3 regions of the Fictibacillus enclensis genome follow, and region 2 is predicted to be linked to each of the others. Evidence: riboswitches for the same ligand, from Rfam matches in the RefSeq annotation. Region 2 holds a riboswitch; each other region holds the start of a gene.
What was found. A riboswitch is a leader RNA that binds a small molecule or an ion and turns the genes downstream of it on or off. The one in region 2 is predicted to bind cobalamin.
Positions count from the first base shown of each region.

Region 1 (5,643 bases), 540 kb from region 2:
GGCCAGTTTCTTGGCTGCGATCATTTTATCCGTGATCTTATCTTCTTTTACCTTGTAGTTATCCGCAGATACTAAGCCGGAAACCAGTGCTTCTCCTAACCCAAAACTGGCATCAATGGAAAGCACCTTCCGATTGGATGTTACCGGATCGGCCGTAAATAAAATGCCGGAAGCTTGCGGGAAAATCATTCGCTGCACGATGACAGAGAGAGAAACCTGATTATGATCGAATCCGTTTTGCATCCGGTAGATAATGGCGCGGTCCGTATACAGAGAGGACCAGCACTTACGAATGTGCGTCAGAATCGCATCACTGCCAATGATATTTAAATAGGTGTCATGCTGCCCGGCAAACGAGGCGTGCGGAAGATCCTCAGCTGTCGCGCTGGAACGTACAGCATACGCGTGATTTTCACCAAACTCGGACAGATAGCGATGGACAGATGTTATCACCTCAGAAGGAAATTTGACGTCCTCGATGATTTGCCGGATCTTTTGACTGAGCTCACTGATTTTTTCCCGGTCTTTTATTTGAAGCAGTTTGAGTTGCTGCAAATGCGTGTGGAACGCTTCGTTTGGTTCGAGAGCTTTTTGAAAGGCCTCTGTGGTCACACAAAATCCTTCTGGTACCTGTATTTCTTGGATGTTCGATAATTCCCCTAAATTTAACCCTTTTCCTCCAACGAGCAAAAGCTGGGTTTTTTCGATTTCCCGAAAATTGAGCACATAGGAACTCATTCACATCTCTCCTAACCTTAACGATTCTTAGGGTTTCTTAGACCCTTGCTCTGATTATTTTATAGAAAAAATAAACGATTAACAGTCTTATATTATTTTCCTTTATATGGTATGATAAAGATGGGAGATAACATTCAAATGTTGATTTGAAGAGATTTAGCCATACATACAAACAGACATTGGGTTATCTAAGCACTGATAAAACGGAATAAAATAAGGGTAGGAGCATTTCTTTGATGAGGAGAGATGCTCTTTTTATTAGGTTCTTTAGTTTTTTTAAAAGGGCTAGATGCATTTTTTTGTATGGGGCTGAAAGGAGATAAAGAAACCTTAAAAAAACTTCAACTAGATGAATTCATTTCTCCAACACAGAAAAAGGTTAAAGAAAGAATAGAGGAAGATTTAGTACCTGAAAATACATGGGAGGATAGGTTATTTGCTATTGGTTGTATCACAGTTATCATTTTAATTATTTCTTTAGTGATCATAGGGATTTACACTGTTTTCGACTGGATTTTCTAACAGGGGCCGTAACAAGTTCCAACTGAAAAGGGTAATCCGCTAACGGCCACCATCTGACGCTGTTAAACATAATCCGAATGCGCATGAAAAAACGACTGCCATTGAAGTGAAGGCAGCCGTTTTTTCAAATGATTAAGATCCAAGATGCCATTACACCGTTGTTAAAATGAGCGGCTTATCTTTAGTAATAACTATCGTGTGCTCAAACTGTGCGGCATAATGATCGTCCGGCAGCAGCAACCCCCAACCGTCAGCGCTCTCTTCTACAAATTCCGCTCCGTCCGATACAAAAGTTTCTACCGCGACCACTAAACCGTTCGTGAGCAGCCTTCTGTCTCGCGAATCATAGTAATTCAGAATGCTGTCCGGCATTTCATGCAGTTCCCGGCCAATGCCATGCCCGGATAAATTGCGGATCACGGTGAAGCCGTCCCTGCGGGCTTCATTGTGAATCGCCCGTCCGATTCCACTGATCTTGGTACCCGCCCGAGCCTTATGAAGTCCCTGATGCAACGCCCGAAGCGAGCTCTGACACAGTTTTTCCTTGTGTGGTGAACCGGTTCCTACCACTATCGTTGCCCCGGTGTCAGCATAATATCCTCCTAGCCCCGCCGACACATCAATATTAACGACGTCCCCTTCCTTCAGAACCCGAGGGCCTGGGATGCCATGCGCAGCCACCTCATTCACAGAGATACAGGTTGTTCCCGGAAAACCGTAGGTGATATTTGGTGCGGAGACGGCTCCATGCTCATCCAGCACCCTTTTACCGATACAGTCGAGCTCAGCCGTTGTGACTCCCGCCCGGACATAGGAAAGCATCTCTTCACGGGCTAATGCAACGATACGGCCTATCCTCTGCAGAGCGATGAGATCGTGTTCTGATTCAATGGACAAGTTTCAAACCTCCCATTTTTTAATATAACCCACTATTTAATTCCAGTGTACTCGAAAAAGAAACTTATGTCCCTTTGGATCTTAAAAAGGATACTTACACACGAATGTGGGGAATCCGTCTTGAAAATGTGCTTAGCATTGTAAATCCGCATTTCCTGACGCTATCCCTTTACACAAATCGTTTACGATTTCACCCAGCGTCCGTCCACTACAATATTCCATTATGATGGATTATTTCCTTTTATTTTGGTGACATCAATATTCAGGAACATTCAGCCCAAAGGATAATGCGTATCTTTGTTTATGGGCTTCATAAAAGGACTCCCTGTCTGAAAAGACATCATTAAACACACTTTTACAATTTTGTTTTTATAAAGATAGATTTTAGCTGTATTCCCTCGTGCTGATGGAGTGCCTAAATTCATTGAAATCGTCTCCTTAATTTTGATTTTTTCTGAGCGAGTGTAAAAAAGAACCGCCTGAGCAGTCCTTTTAATTTACCCTATGTCGTTGCAGCAATTGATCGATCTTATAGGTCTCTTTTCCTTCGTATGTATAGCTGAATCCGTAAAGTGATGACTGGTTGGCGAGGTCACTGAGAATCCGGTAAAGATAAACCACGGCTCTCGGCTGGTTATCATTTTTGACAAGGTGCTGCAGCTGTTGGATGTTGGAGATATCCTTGGTGATTTTGGGATCGGGAACGTTAGAGGCAAGCACACGTAAACTTCTAAAATCGATGTCGTTGAATTCGCTCCTGAAAACGGGTATATTTTTGATTTGATGGGCCGAAGAAAGATAGCTGATTTTGTTATATGTATGTTGAATTTGCTTGGTTAACAGCAGTTCTGAAAAGTACACGCGTTCTTTATACGGTGTAGGCTTATGTATGGAGTGGTTCGCAGTATGATAGAGTAACATGATGAAACAAGAAATGAGCAGGGTTCCTGTTGCAAGGGAGAGTGTGAGTTTTTTCAATATGGCTCTTCATCTCCTTCCCGGTCTGTTTCTTTAAGCCTACCAAGATTATCCTTGGAAATCAAATGATAGATGGGAGTTTTGTCAGGGATGGCAGGGGCAGATGGAACTAAAAAAGTAACATTTCAAACAAAAAAGCAGGGATCTCCAACAAAATGACTATTGTGCATTTTCTGAAAGTATAGTAGGTTATGTTCAACACGATTTTTAACTGAATAGGTATTTAAAAGTGCTCAAGTGAACCTTGGGATAATAGGGAAACCGGTGTAAATCCGGTGCAGCCCCCGCTACTGTAAGCATTGATGGACTGTCGATATAGCCACTGGCCAAGAGCTGGGAAGGTGACAGATTCAGGTGATGTGCGAGCCAGGAGACCTGCTTTTAAATGAGTCATACAATTCTCGGAGGGAGGATGACGTCGTTTCTATGTTGCAATATAATCCATTTCGTAAAATGGTTTACATTCGCAGTTACAGGGTGGCCGCGTGTCAATCAACCTTCCGTTTACGTTGTTTAATCAACGGAATTTCTTAAAGGGGGCTGACATGAGAGGCTGCCCTTTTTTGCGTGGAAAAAAGTAGAGGAAGTGATGTTATGACGACATGGAACTTAAACGGAACAATGAGCCATGTGCTCATCTGCAACGGATCAAGCTGTATGAGAAAAGGCGGAGAGGAATTGACTCAGGCGATTCGCGACGAAATTAAAAAGCAGGAGCTTGACCAGCAGGTGCACACGACCCGGACCCGCTGCAACGGACGGTGCAAAGACGCCTGTGTGGCGATCATCTATCCGGAAGGAACATGGTACAGCGTGCCGGATGAAGAGGCAGCAAGGAAACTTGTCACTAATCACTTGGGAAAAGGTGAAAAGATGATACAGCATGTGATCTATGAATACGGTGAAGAAGGATTCTGTCTGGAGGCAGAAAACGGCTGGACAACCGGCGTTGAGAAAGTGAAGGAAAAGGAGGCCGTGAAGTAATGGAATTAATGACCTTTGCGGTGCTGGCGATTTTTATCGGCATGCGCCACGGATTGGATGGTGATCATGTCGCTGCGATCGCGGATATGGTGGGAAGCGAACGTAGACGAAAAAGACAGCTGACGCTGGGGATTATGTATGCCCTCGGCCATGGAGCGATCGTCTTTTTGATCGGGCTTTTGTCCATCTATGTTGGGGCGAAAATGCCAGAAGGTGCGCAGAGCTATCTGGAGCTCGCCGTCAGTGTAACGCTGATTATTCTGGGCTTGATTATCATCCTGTCTATCTTTCAGCGGAAGAAAGACTATGAGTACAAAAGCCGATTAATGATTGTCATGGAATACATACAAAAACTGACCGGTTCAAAAAAAGAAACCTCAGATCTAACGAAATTTGGTATCATCAGCGCCTTTATCATCGGCGTTATCCATGGAATCGGTGTGGAAAGCCCGACCCAGATCGCAGCCGTTACCCAGGCGGCTGGTCTTGGCAGTGTCACAGGCGCCACCATGCAGCTCGTCCTGTTCGTAATCGGACTTTTAGCTTCCACCATCTGTGTAACATTCTTGTTCACCTGGGGCTTTATGAAAGCGAGCATGAAGAAAGGATTTTACATCGTACTCGGTTCCGTGACCGGCGTGTACAGCGTAGGGCTCGGGCTCTATATGATGGCCGAACTGTTGAAAGGAGGTTTTTGACATGAAAGGAAAGCTGCTCATTATCGGATTCGGACCTGGAAGCTATGACCACATTACCGAACGGGCAAAGCAGGCGATCCAGGAAAGTGACTGTATTGTCGGCTATAAAACGTATGTGGAACTCATCAGCGGCCTGATCACCGGCCAGAAAATCATCAGTACCGGGATGTCCGAGGAAGTCAGCCGGGCTCAAGCCGCTGTAAAAATGGCGGAAGATGGGCAAAAGGTGGCGGTCATCTCAAGCGGGGATGCCGGCGTTTATGGGATGAGCGGCCTCGTGTACGAGGTGCTCGTGGAAAAAGGCTGGAAGGAAGCCACCGGGGTGGAAGTGGAAGTGATTCCGGGGATCTCGGCGATCAATTCCTGTGCCTCCTTGCTCGGCGCTCCGGTCATGCATGATGCGTGTACCATCAGTCTGAGCGACCACCTTACGCCATGGAAGCTGATCGAAAAACGGATCGAAGCCGCGGCACAAGCGGATTTCGTCATCGCCTTTTATAACCCGAAAAGCGGAAGGCGCACAAGACAGATTGTTGAAGCTCAAAAAATTCTCCTGCAGCACCGTTCGCCGGAGACTCCGGTCGGTCTCGTAAAAAGTGCGTACCGTGACCGGGAGAGCGTGGTGATCTCAAACCTGAGAGATATGCTCGACCATGACATTGGCATGCTGACGACGGTCATCGTCGGAAACTCACAAACCTTTTTGTATGACGAAAACAAACTCATTACCCCAAGAGGTTATCAGCGAAAATACACGCTGAATACAGAAAAGCAGCGATTACGCCCGCATGAACGATTGCGCAAGGAAAATGAACCATGGGCGCTG
Region 1 covers NZ_CP126109.1:1,410,517-1,416,159, forward strand. The annotation lists gene ppsA (phosphoenolpyruvate synthase) at 1-738, opposite strand, end outside; gene QNH15_RS07575 (DUF6584 family protein) at 985-1,260, shown strand; gene map (type I methionyl aminopeptidase) at 1,411-2,157, opposite strand; gene QNH15_RS07585 (hypothetical protein) at 2,650-3,135, opposite strand; cobalamin riboswitch at 3,346-3,532, shown strand; gene QNH15_RS07590 ((2Fe-2S) ferredoxin domain-containing protein) at 3,730-4,119, shown strand; gene QNH15_RS07595 (HoxN/HupN/NixA family nickel/cobalt transporter) at 4,119-4,817, shown strand; gene cobJ (precorrin-3B C(17)-methyltransferase) at 4,819-5,643, shown strand, end outside.
Region 1: linked by a shared signal. The riboswitch ahead of QNH15_RS07590 ((2Fe-2S) ferredoxin domain-containing protein) and the one ahead of cobT (nicotinate-nucleotide--dimethylbenzimidazole phosphoribosyltransferase) in region 2 are both predicted to bind cobalamin.

Region 2 (5,643 bases):
GCCGCCCCGCGTCGGATCACAAGTTACACAAATTGTTAAAGGTGCTTCTTTTATTCCTTCTATTTTCAGATTCATAAACATGGATGACCGCGAATCGTCTTCGTAGTGTATGGCCAGGGCTCTTCTTTCCTTGTCGGCGGCCCATGCCATACGATTCTTTACTTCTTCTGAGGTGACCAGAATAAAATTCCATGGCTGCATGAAACCAACAGACGGAGCTTGATGGGCTGCTTGTAATATAGAATAAACGGCTTCATCCGGAACAGGGTCCGGCAAAAAACTCCGGACATCCCTTCGAGCAGCAATGACTTTATAGACAGCTTCTTTTTCATCATTTGTAAACAAGGCGTGTTTCTCCTTCCTGGTTCTTGGCGGATATTTGAGCGGTCTCAAATGTCGCCATTTCGTTGATCATAAGTGAGGCCGACAAAAGAATGGGAAAGGCAACCGCCGCACCGCTCCCTTCACCCAGCCTCATGCCTAAATCCAGAATCGGTTCCTTTTCAAGCAGCTTTATCAACATCGTATGGCCGGGTTCAACCGAGCGATGACCCATGATCATGTAATCAGCAGAACGGCTGCAGATCATCTTTGCGATTAAGGCAGCCGTACTCGCGATAAAGCCATCCACCAAAATCGGAATTCTGCTTGAGGATGCTGCCAGCATGGCTCCGGCCATTCCGGCAATTTCCAGCCCTCCCACTTTGGATAAAATATCAACCGGATCATCCGCATTCGGTTTCCTCAGCTCCAGCGCCTTTTGAATGACCTCTTTTTTGACCTGCAGCTTCTCTTTTTTAATGCCGGTGCCTGTCCCAACCAGTGTTCCGACTTTTTCACCGCTCACCACCGCGACTACGGCACTGCTCGCCGTCGTATTGCCAATCCCCATTTCACCTGGAATAAGACACTTTACTCCACTTTTAATCATTTCGTTTGCCGTCTGATACCCCGCATCAACAGCCTGCTCGGCGTCCTCCCGGGTCATTGCATCTTCCACAAGGAAATTGGCCGTGCCATAACGTACTTTTCGGGAAATCAGGGTCTGGCTGTCAATATCAGCGGCTATTCCAATGTCCACGATGTTCAACTTGGCACCGATTTGTTTGCTGAACACGTTGATTGCAGCTCCGCCATTCAAAAAGTTACGCACCATCTGGCTCGTTACTTCCTGGGGATAGGCTGACACTCCTTCTGAAACGATGCCATGGTCAGCAGCAAAAATCAGAACACCCGGCGGAAATACAATTGGAAAGCGTTCTTTCGTCATAGAGGCAAGACTCACCGCCAAAGCTTCCAATCTTCCAAGACTGCCAACCGGTTTTGTTAATGAATGAATGTAGGTCTGTGCAGCACTTCCCATCTTTTCATCGATTGCCGGAATACGGGCATTTTTCCAATGGTTTTTCATCCTTTTCTCTCCCTTCTATTTCAACAAAAAACCTTGACTGCAGGCGCCAAGGTTTTGATCTAACGTACACTATCCCTTTCTTCCCACCGAAGACACAGAAATCAAGATTTATAAGCAGGTCTCCTGGCTTACCGGTTTAACCGGTTTTACAGTAGCGTGGGCTGCTCCAGAATTACACTGGATTCCCTATTATCTCTCAACCATTTTTGGTCTTGAGCACTCATAAATTTTATGTAATTGTTTTTTATCATAACAATTCTTTAAAGAATTTGATATAGGAAAAACCAGAACCGGTCATACGGTCCTGGTTTTTATATCATCCCAGCATTCTCACACTTTGTGCAATAACGAATGTTACGAAGATGGCGATCATGGTTGGAATGAGAAAAGCCAAAAAGGTCCATTTTATGCTTTTTGTTTCTTTATAAATGTTGACCAGAGTCGTTCCGCATGGAAAATGAAGCAATGAAAACAGCATCGTATTCAATGCTGTGAGCCACGTCCACCCTTGGTCTACGAAAATTTGTTTCAAATCTCCCAGGTTATCAACCTCTGTCAGTGCCCCTGTAGAAAGATATCCCATAATCAAAATGGGAAGGACAATTTCATTTGCTGGCAGCCCGATCAGGAATGCCATCAGAATACAGCCGTCGAGCCCCAGCATCTGTCCAAAAGGATCCAGGAAATTGACGATATGCATAAGAACGCTTGTGTCGCCAACCGTAACATTGGCCAGCACCCAAGTCAGTATACCTGCTGGCGCAGCGACCTTAACAGCCCTTAGAAGTACCGCCCATGAACGCTCAAGTGATGAACGGATGACCGTTTCCCAAAATTTTGGCCTTCTATATGCAGGAAGCTCGAGTGTGTAGTGGGTAGGCACCCCTTTGAGAACCGTCTTTGATAATACCCAGGAGACCAAAAAGGTAACAAGAATCCCAAACAACACAATGCCAACAATTACAGACGTTGTAACAAGGGACTTGGCTCCACCTGTATATCCTGCCGCCATAAAGAGGGAAGCCAGCACAATCAGTGTTCCCCAACGGCCGTTGCATGGTACAAAATTGTTAGTTAGGATGGCAAGCATTCGCTCTCTCGGTGATTCAATAATCCGCGAAGACATCATTGCTGCAGCATTGCAGCCAAACCCCATCGCCATCGTCAGGGACTGCTTGCCGTGTGCGCCCACTTTTTTGAAGATGCGGTCCATATTGAACGCTACTCTCGGTAAATATCCATAGTTTTCAAGCAAAGCGAACGTTGGAAAAAAGATTGCCATCGGCGGCAGCATCACACTTACGACCCAGGTAGTGCCGCGATAGAGACCCAAAACGAGAACACCATATAGCCAATCCGGAGCACTCATCCACTGAAAAAAGGCTGTAATGTAGTTTTCGAGCCATCCGAAAAACCGGGCAATCATGTCAGATGGAACGTTGGCGCCGGCGATTGTAAGATAAAAAACAATGCCTAGCATAACCATCATGATTGGAAAGCCCCAAATGGGAGAGGTGAAAACAGCATCCAGTTTCTCCGTTCGCCGATCACGTTTGGTGTTTGAATGATGAACACCCGCCTCGCAAAGCCGCTTGCTTTCCTGATAAAGGCTGCCCACAATTTTATCACGAAGATCTGGTGATGTAAGCTGCTGTGCCTTTTCATAGAGAGCATTCAAATCTCCTCTTGAACCTGAACTTGCCAGTTCTGTATTCATGCCGATCCCTCCTTTACCTTCAGCCTTGATTTCAACTCATCCAGCAGAGATTCATCCCCATCCAACAAGCGCAAAGCCACCCAGCGGGAAGAGATGCGATCTTCCACCAGATCAGCCACAAGGGGCTCCAATGAAGCGATCTTTGCTTCAATGTCTTTGTCGTATGTCATCCGCGCGGGTTCGCATACAAGTTTGCCCTCTGCCAGGCGTTCGATGGTGTCGAGCAACATGGGAAATCCCGCTTTGTTCCGGGCTGAAATTTTTATGACAGGAACACCAAGACGGCGGGTCAGTAATCGTTCATTGATCGAGATGCCTCTCTTTTCTGCCTCATCCATCAAATTAATGCAAATAATTACATTTTGAGTCATTTCCAGTATTTGCAGAGCAAGATTCAGGTTCCGTTCCAGAGAGGTTGCATCCACCACGACAAGTGTCACATCCGGTTTTTCAAATACAATATAGTTTCTTGCCACTTCCTCATCCCGGGAGTTCGAGAAGATGGAATACGTTCCAGGCAAATCAATCAGCCGGTAGTTTTTCCCCTTATGGCTTAATGTTCCTTCAGCAAGCGAAACGGTTTTTCCAGCCCAGTTCCCCGTATGCTGTTTTAATCCGGTCAATGCATTGAACAATGTACTTTTTCCCGTGTTTGGGTTTCCGGCCAGTGCGATCCGGTACGTTTCAGTCATGATTCATCAACTCCCCTTGAATCTTCGAACTTTCTTCCCTTCTCAGGGCAATGGTAGTCTGGCTGACACGAAAAGCAATGGGATCGCCCAGCGGGCTCTTTCGTACAACCTCCACTACTGCTCCTGGTACAAATCCAAGATCCAGCAGCCGTCTTCTCATCACACCTTCGATATCCATGGAGGTGATTTGTATGAAGTCGCCGTTCTTCCCTTCAAAAAGGGTGATATAGTTAGTCTCATCCACTTCTTTTTCCTCCACTCTTATTTGTTTCCTTCGTGCAACATTTGCTTATATGATATGTATATCCAATGGTTTTGTCAATGTTTCCTGCAAAATAAAAAAAAGCCCTCTGATATACAGGGGCTTTTTGCCACAGTTATTTTTGTTATTTTGAAGAAAGAAACGTCTTCATCTCTTTCCAATGCGAGAGTCGTTCCCCTTGTAAATGCCGGTTGTACGACTGGTCCCTGACCACGACTCTTAAGGAGTCTGATGATAAGGTATCGAGCACGCCTGGTTTATCGTCAAAATAAAAATCTAAGCCAAGCTCTTCAATGATTTTTACTTTTTCATCATCCTTCATTCCGCAATAAAATTTATCGTCATCAACAGGAAATCCCTGCTTCTTCATCCAATTCATCGTCCGTTCACCGTGTTCTCCCGGACGAGCCGTGATGTAATAAATTTCATGGCCCTTTTCTTTCAACTCCTGCAAGGTTTCCACCGCATCAGGGTATGGTGGGCAATCAGAAAAATAGATTTCTTCGCGTAAAGTGTTCCACATCTCTTTTCCTTCGGCATTCGTCAGACCGAACGGTTCATGGATTTCAACCGTTTTCAATGCTTCGAAAATATCCATCGCCAGGTTTTTGTTTAATTTTTTATTATAGATCGTAAAGGCATAGCCTCTCAAATTAATCAACGTATCGTCAATATCAAACCCGAATTTCATCATTGTGCTCCTTCTGTTACTTGTAAACAGGGTATCCTGTAAACTTAAAATCATCCCCGACTTGTTCCACTGTCATCTCGCGAAGATCCACCGCTCCACTCATCCGCTCAGCACCCTCACCTTCAAGAAACGTGGGCGACAGGCTTCCGCCCAGGAGTTTGGGAGCCATATAAACCACGAATTTGTCGATGAGCTGCTGCTCAAGGAAAGAAGCATTGACGGCTCCGCCTCCTTCAATCATCACAGATGAGATTTGCTGTTCTCCAAGAAGATGTAAGACCTCTTCGGGATTCACCCGATCAGCCCGGCTTTTAGTTGTAAAGATGGAGACACCATGACTTTCCAGCACTTGGCGTTTCTCCTCTCCTGCCCGTTCTGTCGTAAAGATCCAGGTTTCTGCTTTTTTGTCCTGCACGACTTTGGATGAGACGGGAATTCGCAGGGTGGAATCCAGTATAACCCGGACAGGGTTGCGGCCGTTCGGGATACGCGCGGTCAGCTCCGGATCATCCTTGATCACAGTGTTAACGCCCACAAGGATGGCCATGTTTTCATTCCGGATCTGGTGAACATTCTTTCTGGCTGCCTCTCCGGTAATCCATTTGCTGTCGTGCGTTGCGGTGGCGATTTTCCCATCAAGCGTTGCCGCTGATTTCACCGTGACAAAAGGGAGCTTTTGCACAATAAATTTATTGAACACTTCATTCATTTGTTGCGATTCCTTCTCCATGATACCGGTGATGACTTCGATACCAGCTTCCTTTAAAATAGCAACTCCTCTTCCGGATACGAGCGGATTTGGATCCAGACTTGCGATCACCACCTTGCTTAATCCAGCTTTCACAATGGCTTGTGCACAGGGGCCCGTTC
Region 2 covers NZ_CP126109.1:866,623-872,265, reverse strand. The annotation lists gene bluB (5,6-dimethylbenzimidazole synthase) at 1-345, opposite strand, end outside; gene cobT (nicotinate-nucleotide--dimethylbenzimidazole phosphoribosyltransferase) at 332-1,411, opposite strand; cobalamin riboswitch at 1,508-1,650, opposite strand; gene QNH15_RS04715 (nucleoside recognition domain-containing protein) at 1,728-3,128, opposite strand; gene QNH15_RS04710 (FeoB small GTPase domain-containing protein) at 3,125-3,820, opposite strand; gene QNH15_RS04705 (FeoA family protein) at 3,813-4,064, opposite strand; gene QNH15_RS04700 (5' nucleotidase, NT5C type) at 4,207-4,773, opposite strand; gene ribD (bifunctional diaminohydroxyphosphoribosylaminopyrimidine deaminase/5-amino-6-(5-phosphoribosylamino)uracil reductase RibD) at 4,790-5,643, opposite strand, start outside.

Region 3 (5,643 bases), 850 kb from region 2:
ACGGTTGTGGCTGAACCGTTTTGCGCGATTTCGGTACACAGATTGCTGCAGTAGATCATCCCTTTGTGCTTATTTGGATTGGTACGATTCACCGTGTCCCGGTAAAACATATAAGGCACTCCTGTTTCGAGCTGGCTTCTCATGATGCGTTTAAAAATCTCGATTGCCGGCACAACATAATAGCCACCGGACCCTTTTTCACCAAAATATCCCTGATCTGCCGCGTGAACACATTCCTCGTACTTTTGCCGGAAGCTTCCCTCTCCAGGCACTTCATCATAATAGTCATCCAGTTCATAGCCCATTACCTTTTTGACCATGTAAGGATCAAACAAATACCAATCGTCCCGGGCCTCTGTTTTTTCCATAAACAAATCCGGGATGCAAAGGCCGAGAAACAGATCATGCACCCTTTGCCGTTCGTCCCCATTGTTCAGCTTGGCATCAAGGAATGAAAACAAATCCTTGCCAAACACATTATAGTAAATGGCGATCGCTCCTTTTCGCTGGCCCAGCTGGTCTACACTTACAGCGGTCTGGTTCAGCAATTTCGCCCATGGAATGATTCCGGAGGAATTTCCTTTGAATCCTTTGATCTCGGAGCCGAGACTTCTGATTTTACCGAGATATACGGCAATCCCCCCGCCCCCTTTGGAAAGAGTGGCTGCATCTGTTGTAGAATCATAGATTCCCCGCAAGCTGTCCTCCATCGTATCAATGAAGCAGCTGGACAGCTGTCCATAGCTTTTTCCTGCGTTCGCCAATGTCGGTGTGGCAACGGTCATGTAAAGGTTCGACATCGCCCAGTATGCTTCTTTCACCAGGCCGAGACGCTTTTCTTCAGGCTCCCTGGAGAGCAGTGTCATCGCAACGATCATAAACCGCTCCTGTGGAAGCTCGTACACGCCGCCTTCATGTGAATGAGCCAAATAGCGGTCTGCCAGGGTCCGAATTCCGATGTAGGTAAACTTATGATCCTGATCCGGATTAATTACGCTCTCAAGCTCGTTGATTTCGGCGCTGGAATACATTCGCAGGAGGCTGCTGTCGTAAATCCCCATTCCGGTCAACTGCTCAATTAGTTCATATAGTGCCCCATAAGATTGTCCGGATTCATTGTTTCTGTTCTTTGCTGCCTCCCGGTACAGCTTTTTCAGGTGGATTCTTGCTGCTACAAAGGTCCAGTCTGGCTCTTCCATGGAAATATTCTCAAGGGCATAAAGTACCCCCATGTTCAGCATCTTTTGTGTGGATTCCTCCTGATGGGCAAAACAGGAGACTTTTTCTATGTATTCATTTCTGTGCCTCAGCTGGGGAAATTCCTCTAAAATCTCCTGGAGTTCACCAATTATCTGCTGGACTCTTGAAATATCTGTAGCCATTTATAGCTCTCCTCTCTTTTTCAAACAAAAATAAAAGGCCCATCCATTGGATGAGCCCAAAAACGACACGTAGTATGTAAAAAACAAAAAGCAGATTGGTGCCGCTTTTGTTTCTCACTCCCCGAAGAATCAAAACCGTGAAACAAATGGCAGGTCTACTGGCTACTGCTTCATCCTACTCCGGACCTTCCCATGTAAAAGCCACAGCTTTGTGCGCGGCCTTTACACAGTGGATCTCCGTTTCGTCCACATGACAGTTGCGGGGACAGCTCCGGAATTGCACCGGATTCCCTATTAAGTCTTTAACAGACACCTATTGTTTCATAATACTATATTTAGTTCCTTAAACCCTACTTTCACACTAAATATAGTAATTGTCAATACCTTTTCTTTATTTATTGTTATCCCAGATGGTACGTGCACAATATTTTATAATATCCCTTCGCCGGATAATGCCGATGAAATGGCCGTCATCATCCGTTACAGGTATAAAATTTTGGTCGGTTGCAAGCGTGATTAAATCTTCCATATTTGAATTAATGGAAACCGAAATATTATTCACCCGCTGCGGTACATCCTTTAACTTTGTTTTCACTACATCATGGAAACCAAGATCAAAAGCCTCTTTCAGTTTCCACAGCAAATCCCCCTCTGTCAAAGTCCCGACATATTGTCCCTCCTCAGAAACGAGGGGAACAGACGTATATTTGTGATACGAAAGCTTTTCCAAAGCCTGCCTAATGGTCGATTCAGGATTCAAATATTTTACCTCATCTTTAGGCAATAGATAAAAAGCGATGTTCATGCTGTGATCTCCTTTAACCCTTAATTGCAGCTGTTCATTATATACTATAGCAAAAAGGATGGTCTTCTTTCACACAAAAAAAGCCCTGAGAAGGACTCTTATGCTTTATTTTTATTCCCACACTAAGAAGGTGTTAAACTTTTTTACCCGGTTCTATGACAGCATCCTGTTGATAGAGCCAGCTTTTATACTCTTCTTCAAGTTCGGATAATGGCGATTCCAGCTCCTTGCTGATCCCGGCCTTTTTAAGCATCTGAATCAAAAATTTTTTTCTTTCTTCAATCGCTTTCCGCAATATCCCGCCCATCTGAAACCTCCCGATAAAGCGTTTTCATAATCTAGTATACGTAGCTGCCGAATAAAAAGTTTCAGCGTCTGTCACGCTTAACTAAATTTATTGGAAGCTGTACCCTTTTATGACATGAGATAGGCAGAACAAGGAAATGATCTGTTACTTAGGCAAATCTTTATTGATTTCTCTTCGAACATGTCCGATTTCAGGAAGGATGAGTTTCTTCATGGCCAAAGCTACCGCGCCAGATGATCCAGGCATCGCAAAAACAGCGGTGGAATCAATGACGCCTGCAACGGCTCTGCTCATAATTGCCGCAGAACCAATGTCTTCTGTATAACTCAGCATGCGAAACAACTCTCCATATCCCGGTATTTCCTTCGTAAACAGGGGCTCCAGCGTTTCGATGGTTACGTCCCGTTTGGCAATTCCAGTTCCCCCGTTGATCAGAATAACCTCTACGTCTTCTGCCTGGCAGCCTTCAAGAACAGCGGACCGAATTTCATCCACTTCGTCTTTTACAATCGCATACTGCGAAACGCTGTGTCTATTTTGAACGAGTTGATCTTTTATTAAGATGCCGCTTTTATCGGTTTCCTCAGTCCTTGTGTCACTCACTGTAATCACTTTGCAGCTTACTGATGAAGATGATTCTTTTTTATGCTCTTCAACACTCATTTCATATCTCCTTTCCGCCATTCTACTTCTTTTTTCTTTTAATCAGCCATACCGCAATGGCAATGACGATGACGACAATAACGATAAATACCGGGGCAGATGAATTGGTTTTGCTTTCTGCTTTCTCTGCTTTTTGTTCTGATTTTTCCTTTTGTTTGGTTGCTGGCGCTTTTTCAGTGTTTTTTTCTGGTTCTTTTTTCGCTTCTTTCTTTTCTTCTGGTTGATCTACGGTAAAAGTAAATCCCTTTTCAATCACATGTCCATCGGCACCAATGATTTTATAATCCACGTTATATTTTCCGTTTTCAAACGGATCCGGTGAAGTGCCCGTCAAAACCCTGTCGTTTACAGCTGTTTTAATATCTACCGGTTTTCCATCTCTAGTTACTTTCATGGTGCTTAAATTTTCGATTTTAGTTTCAAACGTTAAAGTGATCTTATTGAGATTTTCTTGGACTACAGCGCCCTCTTTCGGATCAGAGGATTCCAGACCGGTGTGTGCAGAGACACTGGAAGCGGTTGAGAAAAAGAAAATTGCTGCCAGCAGCCATATGTATTTTTGCATGTGAACTCTCCTTTTGTGTGCTTGTCATACCTTATATACTGTACAGTAAATCCAAAAAAAAGACCACTCAGATCCAGTAATCTGAGTGGTCTTATCGGACTTATGCCTGATTAGGGCTTAGCAAAACGAGCATGCACAACCTATGATTATTAACAAAATGAACAACACCACAAGAAGAGCGAATCCATTTCCACATCCGTGTCCAAATGACATTTTGTTACCTCCTCTTTCGAGATATTTATTTAATGATCTACATCCATAACATATGAAGCGGCCAGGCTATGTGAAACGGTACAAGAGTCTATTTTTTAAAAACAAATCCATGGAATTCCTGATCTGTTTTTAGCGCCCTTTTTTGATGCTTATCCGCATTTGTCCATACATAAATGACAAGACTCCATATACTGTAAGGGAAATGTTGGAGTTTATAAAAAAAGGAGGTAAATACTATGGGATTCGCTGCAGGTGGCAGTGGTTTCGCCTTGATCGTGGTACTGTTCGTACTTCTTATCATCATTGGCTGTGCATGTGCGTTCTGCTAACAAACGAACAAGGAAAAGATGCATATCTTTTCCTTGTGCATTGATGAACTACGATTAACGCAAATCTTTTTCCAATAACCCAAAACCCATTTTTAAAGCACTGAGCGATTGCCCAGTGCTTCTTTTTGTTGTTAATCGTTATTTTCTTCCGTGTTCTTTGTTTTTTCTTTGAGCTCCCAGTAGGTTTCGAGGGCGCGCTGGCCAATGTGCTTATTGACTGCCTGTGTACCGCTATAGGGAGAGGCGTCAGGAACAATGATTGCATAGGCAATTTCCGGATCATCGAAAGGCGCATAGCCGACGAGCGTCAAATTATCCTTATCAGCGATAAAATTCCCGTTGCTGTCATATTTTTTCACCTGTGCCGTACCTGTTTTACCCGCTGGATTATGGTACTTCGGATTATTACCAAAGTACGTTGTCGCAGTCCCACCGGGCGAATGGTAAACCTCCCAGAATCCTTCCTGCACCCGTTCGATATAGCTTTTATCCATATCCAATTCATTCAGGACGTTCGGTTCAAACCGTTTGACGAGCTTACCTTCCAGATGATTTTCCGTTTGAGGCTCACGAATCTCCTTAACAAGTCTTGGCTGTACGCGGTAGCCGCCATTCGCAATCGTGGACACATATTGCACCATCTGAATGGGGGTATACGTATCAAACTGACCGATTCCCATATCTATCATATTACCGAGCTGGTCGGTGTAGCCGCCGTTATATCCTGTAGATTCGTTTGGAAAGTCAATACCCGTTTTGACTCCCAGACCGAACTGGCTGAAATAATAGCGCATCACGTCAAACCCAAGATAACGGTTGTCTCCATAAAAGCTTTTTGAACTGTAACTGAATTTACCGAGGCGCATGACAATATTGTACATATAGACATTGGATGATCGCTTCAAAGCGGTCAAATCATTGATGCTGCCCATATTCGCATGCGACTTTTTCGTCAATGATCCAAATTTCAAAGGAGCGTCATAGATGTATTCCCCAGGATGAATCACCCCTTTGTGAAGTCCCGTCAACACCGTGGCACCCTTGACAGCTGAACCCATTTCATAGGCATCGAACAAAGCACCATAAGAATCATTCACAAATGATCCATTCTTGTCCATCTTTTTCCCGGCAATCGAATAGATTTCCCCCGTTTTCGGGTTCATCATAACGATGTAGGCAGACCTCATCATTTCATTTCCGCGGTCAGCCCTGCCTTTCCTTATTTCTTCTTCCAGAATTTTTTCCATCTTTTCCTGCAGATCCATATCGATGGTCAGTACCAGATCTTTTCCGCGTTTGCCTGGGATGACTTTGGGTTCACCCAGCGTTTTTCCTGTTTTGGGGTTGGTAAGAAAAATACTTCTTTCTTTCGTTCCCCT
Region 3 covers NZ_CP126109.1:1,719,111-1,724,753, reverse strand. The annotation lists gene QNH15_RS09260 (ribonucleoside-diphosphate reductase subunit alpha) at 1-1,382, opposite strand, end outside; cobalamin riboswitch at 1,514-1,714, opposite strand; gene QNH15_RS09255 (CBS domain-containing protein) at 1,774-2,187, opposite strand; gene QNH15_RS09250 (hypothetical protein) at 2,321-2,494, opposite strand; gene QNH15_RS09245 (MogA/MoaB family molybdenum cofactor biosynthesis protein) at 2,639-3,157, opposite strand; gene QNH15_RS09240 (copper resistance CopC family protein) at 3,180-3,722, opposite strand; gene QNH15_RS09235 (YjcZ family sporulation protein) at 3,840-3,935, opposite strand; gene QNH15_RS09230 (YjcZ family sporulation protein) at 4,172-4,264, shown strand; gene QNH15_RS09225 (peptidoglycan D,D-transpeptidase FtsI family protein) at 4,396-5,643, opposite strand, start outside.
Region 3: linked by a shared signal. The riboswitch ahead of QNH15_RS09260 (ribonucleoside-diphosphate reductase subunit alpha) and the one ahead of cobT (nicotinate-nucleotide--dimethylbenzimidazole phosphoribosyltransferase) in region 2 are both predicted to bind cobalamin.